DNA from 2 places in the Pseudoalteromonas sp. S4741 genome. Region 2 is predicted to be linked to the other one. Evidence: predicted binding sites of a transcription regulator. Region 2 holds the regulator's gene; the other holds the start of a gene.
The links. The regulator FliA, encoded in region 2, starts transcription of late flagellar genes. The targets are predictions, from matches to a motif close to CTAAAGNTNNNNNNNNNNNNGCCGATA.

Region 1: the regulator FliA is predicted to act here: its motif matches at 1,278-1,304, upstream of CWC30_RS15200 (VC2046/SO_2500 family protein).

What each region holds. Positions count from the first base shown of each region.
Region 1 is NZ_PNCN01000120.1:13,005-16,428, forward strand. It holds gene CWC30_RS15190 (YchJ family protein) at 1-134, shown strand, start outside; gene CWC30_RS15195 (DUF6172 family protein) at 201-503, opposite strand; gene CWC30_RS15200 (VC2046/SO_2500 family protein) at 716-1,243, opposite strand; tRNA gene CWC30_RS15205 (tRNA-Tyr) at 1,356-1,440, shown strand; gene CWC30_RS15210 (M48 family metallopeptidase) at 1,466-2,158, opposite strand; gene CWC30_RS15215 (PAS domain S-box protein) at 2,404-3,424, shown strand, end outside.
Region 2 is NZ_PNCN01000035.1:26,454-29,877, forward strand. It holds gene CWC30_RS06750 (chemotaxis protein CheA) at 1-253, opposite strand, end outside; gene CWC30_RS06755 (protein phosphatase CheZ) at 268-1,035, opposite strand; gene cheY (chemotaxis response regulator CheY) at 1,052-1,435, opposite strand; gene CWC30_RS06765 (RNA polymerase sigma factor FliA) at 1,476-2,186, opposite strand; gene CWC30_RS06770 (MinD/ParA family ATP-binding protein) at 2,213-3,073, opposite strand; gene flhF (flagellar biosynthesis GTPase FlhF) at 3,066-3,424, opposite strand, start outside.

The DNA.
Region 1 (3,424 bases), on a different contig from region 2:
GGTTTATTAAAGAAGATGGACAATGGCGATACCTTGATGGTGAGATTACACCGGTTGCCGATATTAAAGTAAAACGTAATGATACGTGCCCTTGCGGCAGTAATAAAAAGTATAAAAAGTGTCATAGTGTATAAATAACAGCTACAAAAAATGGGCCACAAGGCCCATTTTCAAAACTACACTAAACGCAAATTAGCGTTTTACTCGCCATCATCTTCATCGAAATCTTGACGCTGTGCAGGTCTTGCTAAAATCTCTAAGTAAAAAGAAGTTAAACCTTGCTTTTCAATTTCACTGATGTGATTGTTAATTTCAGCAACGTGAACCACTTGGGCTTCTTCAACCGTGTTACCAAACTTACAATCAAATGCCCAGTAGTCGGCATCAACAGGTAAAGTTTTATTACGTTCTCTTTTCAAATATTTTTTCACTTCATGCTTTGCAGCATCAACCATACGAGGGTATTTGATTTTCTCATGATTCAGCGTGAATGTTTTCTTCATTACGTTCCTAATTACCTTGGTTTAATGATAATGGCATTTAATGTCATACCATTTGCGCCATTATAGCAATTGCATTTAAATTTTGGATGCTTTTTTTATATTAAATCAGTTATTAAAATAAAGCATCTATAAAATCAATAGTTACTTTCTACTATAAACTCAGTTTATTACAATCAAATGGCATGTATAAAGCAGCAATTGAACACATATAATTAGGCACTAAACAAATGTAATGGCTGGTGGATAGCTTCATTTTGTAAATCATCATAAAATGCCACCGCATCCATTTGAGGGTTTGATAGCTCGGTGTTGGTATTTTGAATTCGTCGACGGACTGCTAGTTCACAGTTATCAATGACAGTCAGTGGAATGTGGTTTTTATCATCACGAATATTAAATGGCTCAGGCTTTAAGCACTGAGTTAACTTTATATCACTCATCCCTACAGCGCTTCCCATTTTTGCTAAAAGCTCTGTGTTATTTTTACCAATTAACATATTAAAGGTATCTGGCGCTAATGGCTGCTTTGGACCTGCGCCAAATTGTTTACGCAAAGCATCTTCATCAGCTTGATAATGCTTAGTGTCACTTTTGGGTAGGTGGAATTCACTAAAATCGAGTGCATCGTGAGAGAGCATTGCTAATAAAAGTGCAAACTCGCCTCGGCGGTTTTCGTGCACACTTTCGTTAAGCCTCGTTTTTAACTGGCTCTCCGTGATTAACAAATCACCAATCTGCATAGACTTTAGCCTATTTAACTAATTAATAAGTATTTATCGGCTAAATTTGAATTTTCTTTAGCTTTTTTCTTTACTTAAATAAGAAGTTTGCTATTATCTGCCGCGTTGCATTGGAGGGGTTCCCGAGCGGCCAAAGGGATCAGACTGTAAATCTGACGGCTCAGCCTTCGCTGGTTCGAATCCAGCTCCCTCCACCACTTCTCTTCTCTACATTATTTCTTTTTATTCAAATACCCACTGTAAACTCATACCATGATTGTTTAACCAGTTACTTGCTTGTTTATAATCTGAATAAAATAATCCCACACGTTGCCAAAATTGAGCGCTGTGATTTAAATATTTTAAATGTGCTAATTCATGAACAATCACGTAGTCAATGACCCATGTCGGTGCACTTGCCAAGTGTAAGTTGAAGGTTAGTTCACGCCTGCGATTACAACTACCCCAGCGACGTTTATACAATTGAATACGAATATTACTCGGTAGCTTTTCACCCATCAGCTGACAATAATCGTTAACTCGCATTTCAATATAACTTTCTAATTTCTCATGCAAAAACTGCTCTAGCAAACTTTGATACATTTGCGTTTGATGCTTTACACGTGAAGAAATACTCAGTAACAGCGTTTGGCTTTCATTGTGCTGCTGCCATTGAGTGCGTGCTGCGTTTTCAAATTGCACATTAACAGCTTCATTAAATAATTTAATACTCTGGGTTTTGAGTGGAAACTGTCGTGTATCGGCTTGAATTTGTTGCTTATGTAACTGAGCATCAATCCAGTCCTGTTTACTTAACAGCCATTCATTAATTTGTGTTTTCGTTACAAAATGGGGCGCATATACCGTAAGCTCACGTTGTGCGACTTTGATAGCCACTGTTTTTCTTCGCTTACTACGCTTTAAAGTGTAATCCAACAATGAATGCTGCCTATTTATAATTAACCACTGGGTTTTATTTTACCTTGTACCATAACGCCTAATCTATAAATAATCCCCACTAAATGCCATTTTAATAACAATGCATTTAGTGCTACTCAATAAATAGTATGGTTTAGAGCTTAAAACACTTACGTTACTTTTGTTATTTATAACTCAATACCTTGTGATTATTATTGTATTTTATATTAGACTGAATTTAAGAGTTATTATGTGAATGATTGATGTTAGCTAATTTTTTTATAAACGAACCAGATCCAAGCCTAATTATTAATGGTGTATACGACCCAAGTTTAGTGACATTATCTATACTCACCGCAATTTTTGCAGCTTATTTTTCTTTGCACGTTCTCGATTTAGCAAATAATACACATTTTAAATCTTATCGAAAGTTAGCCAATATAACCGCAGCCTTAGTCCTTGCCGGAGGGATCTGGAGCATGCACTTTATTGCAATGCTCGCATTTTCTTTGTGCACTACAATTGAATACGACCCCACACTCACTTTTGTATCGTTTATACCGGCTTTACTGGCATGTACCATTGCTTTTTCTTGTTTGAAAACATATAGCTCTCACCCTCGTATTATCAATTTAATTCTAAGCTCTCTTTTATTTGGCGCGGGTGTTGGTACCATGCATTACAGCGGTATGGCCGCGATGCAATTAAGTCCTTTACTTCGTTATGATCCAATATGGTTTGGCGCTTCAATTGTTGTTGCAGTGCTGCTGTCTTTTATAAGTCTTTATGCACGCTTTCATTTACCAGCACACTTTAAAAAATTAACGCCTGTGCATAATCGTATTATTTGTGCCCTTATTCTTGGCCTTGCCGTGGCTGGTATGCATTTTATGGGCATGGCCGCTACGCGATTTATTACAACAAGCCCGATAATTAACGAGCAAACAAATCAATCACATCTAACCTTTATTGCTATTAGTGTGTCGTTCGCCACACTTTTATTAACAGCGGTGGTTGTGATCATCAATGGCATGATCCGTTACAGAATGCTGTTGGGGAAAAAATCAGCTGAAGAGTCTCGCCTTGATGCTATTTTATCAACTGCCATTGACGGCATCGTTACTATCAATATTAAAGGCACTATTTTGAGCTTTAATAAAGCCGCAGAAACAATTTTTGGCTGGCAAGATAATGAGGTCATTGGCCAGAATGTAAAAATATTAATGGCTGATGATATTGCGAATCAACACGATGCTTTTTTAAAAAATACAACAAACCATGAGG
Region 2 (3,424 bases):
TAACTGTTCTTACACCTTGGCGCAGTAAATCAAACACATTTTCAGCACCATGACATGCATCAACAAGCTCTGTCATAGCCAAAAAGCCAGCGCCACCCTTTACAGTGTGGAAACCGCGAAATATTGCGTTTAGTAGCTCAGTATCATCTGGGTTGTTTTCCAGTTCTACTAACTGTTCAGATAAAAGCTCAAGGATTTCTCCGGCCTCTACTAAAAAGTCTTGTAAAATATCTTCATCGACTTCAAAGCTCATGCAGTACTCCCCTATTAGAAGCCCAAACTTGATAATAGATCATCAACTTCATCTTGATCAGATACAACATCATTACGCGATTCTTTATCAATAATAGGCCCTTCGGGACCTGCTAGTGTTTGTGCAACAATGGGATCTTCTATTTTTTCTGGTTGTTCAGTTGGTTCAGCCTCACCACCTTGCGCTGCAAATGCAGTTAAAAGGTGAATTAAACTTTCTTCAACTTCACGGACAAGTTCAATAACACGGCGAATAACCTGACCGGTTAAATCTTGATAGTCTTGAGCCATCAGCACATTAGTCATCAGCATTTGTAACTCATCGGTTTTGTGATGAGAACTGCTCATAAACTTATCAATACTATGGCAAAGTGATTTAAACTCACCAAGCTCTATTTCGCGGTTCATTAAACGATCCCACGTTGGCTTGATATCAGCTATTTCGTCAGCGATTTCTTGTGCTAATGGTAAGCTTGCTTCAACCGCATCCATTGTCTTATTGGCTGCGTTTTCTGTCATTTCCATGACATAGTTAAGGCGTTTTTTTGCGTCAGGGATGGCATCAGTGGTAATGTCTGTTAAACGCGTGTCTAACTCGAAACTTTTTAAAGCTTCGTGCAGTTGACGAGTCAACTTTCCCACCTCAGCAAATAAATGTGATTGCTCTTGTGAAGCTGTTTCTAAAATTAACTGATTCGCTTTATCTTGCTCACCATTTTCTAAAAAAACAACTAACTGGCGAGCTTGTTCTAAAGTAATCTGAGGCGCAGCAGGTGCTGACATAAGCCTCTCCCTCTCATTAACCTAAGCGTTCGAACACTTTTTCTAATTTAGTTTTCAATGTACTTGCAGTAAATGGTTTAACAATATAACCATTAACACCTGCTTGGGCCGCAGCAATTATTTGTTCTTTTTTAGCTTCTGCTGTAACCATTAAAACAGGAATATGCTTTAATTTTTCATCCGCTCGAATTGCCCTTAAAAGATCAATACCTTGCATGCCTGGCATATTCCAATCTGTTACAACAAAATCAAACGCTTGATTTTGCAACATAGGCAAAGCAGTTGACCCGTCATCTGCTTCTTGAACATTGGTAAAACCTAAATCGCGCAACAGATTTTTAATAATACGTCTCATTGTTGAGAAATCATCAACAACAAGAATTTTAATGTTTTTATCCAAAACATCCTCCAGTGAGGCCTGAACCTTTATTTACTTACTTCTAGTTTATCCAGTCATTGATTTTTGCTTTAAGCTTAATCATCGCCTGACCATGTATCTGACTTACACGCGATTCACTTACATCGAGTATATGCCCAATTTCTTTTAAATTCATCTCATCGTTATAGTACAAAGAAAGCACCATTGCATCTTTCTCCGGTAACGACTTTATTGCACTGAGTAAAGACTCATTAAACCGTTCATTTTTAACATTATTAAACGGTTTGTCTAGTGCTAAATCTTGGCCATGGGGTGTAATCACATCGTCATCTATACCAAGGTCTTCAATGCCTAACACTTTGCTTACATTTACATCGTTTAAAATATGATGATACTCATTTAGCGAAATTTCAAGTTTTTCAGCAACTTCACTATCTTTAGGTTCACGGTTTAAACTGTTCTCAAGCGCAACAATAGTCTCTGCAACCAAACGGCTTTTTCTGTGAACTGAACGTGGAACCCAATCGCCTCGGCGCATTTCGTCTATCATCGCACCACGAATACGAATACCGGCGAAGGTTTCAAAACTTGCACCTTTGCTTGCATCAAAGTTTTTTGAAGCTTCAATTAAACCAATCATACCCGATTGAATTAAATCATCTAGCTGCACACTGGCCGGTAAACGAGCAATTAAATGGCACGCCACTTTTTTGACTAATGAGGCATGCTTTTCAACAATCATATTTAAATTCTGTGCTGACTGATATCCCATAACTCTATTCACCGGTATTGTCATTGTTAGTTACTAACTAGTTTCTCAATGAAAAACTCTAAATGACCCGAGGCTTGGCTAGGTGTTGGCCACTTAGCAATTTTTGTAGCCAGTGTTTTAAAAGCAATTGCAGCAGGCGACCCAGGAAAAATCTCAACAATTACTTTTTGGCGGCGCGTTGATTTGCGCATATTTTCATCATATGGAACCGTTGCAACCAACTCCATTGATATATCTAAAAATCGGTCGGTAACCTTTGAAAGTTTTGCAAACAATTCCTGCCCTTCGCGTAAACTGCGCACCATATTGGCAACAATTTTAAATTTATAAACGCCGTGCTCACGGCTAAGTACTTTAATTAAAGCATAGGCATCGGTAATTGATGTAGGCTCATCACATACCACCACAAGCACATCTTGCGCTGCGCGAGAAAAACTCAGCACCATATCGGAAATACCCGCAGCGGTATCAACAATTAAAATATCAAAGTCGGTGTTAAGTTCACTAAATGCACGAATAAGTCCAGCGTGCTCTGAGGGTGATAACTCAACCATACTTTGCGAACCCGATGTTGCAGGCACTATTTTTATGCCTGCGGGACCTTCGACTAAAATATCATCAAGTTCACATTCGCCCGATAAAACATGAGATAAATTACGCTCAACGCGCAGTCCAAGCATCACATCACAATTCGCTAATCCTAAATCAGCATCTAGTACAAGCACACGTTTGCCTTGTTGGCCTAACGCGATTGCTGTATTAAGGGATACGTTCGTTTTACCCACTCCACCTTTGCCGCCGGTGACAGCGATAACTTTTACGCCGTTATTATTATTCTTGCTCATTTTGCGAAGGCCGCTTGCTTGATCTAAAACTGTGTTAATCATACATCTCTACTGTGCTCGACGCCACTGATTGGTGTCGTGATTGTTGTGCTTTTATTCTTTTTAAATACAATTGCTCAGCTTTTTTTACTAGTTTTTCGGCATTTGCCACTCTAATATCTTCTGGTACTCGCTGACCGTTAGTAAGATACCCTATTGGGAGACGATTTTGAATCGCAATACTAATAATCTCACCTAAACTCAATGACTCATCAAGTTTAGTAAAAATACATCCACTTAGCTGTACTTTTTTAAAGTGCCTTACTGTTTCTTGCAATACATTAATTTGCGCTGTCGCACTTAATACTAAATAACTACGTATATCAACACGCTGATTACGCATCAAGGTGTTTA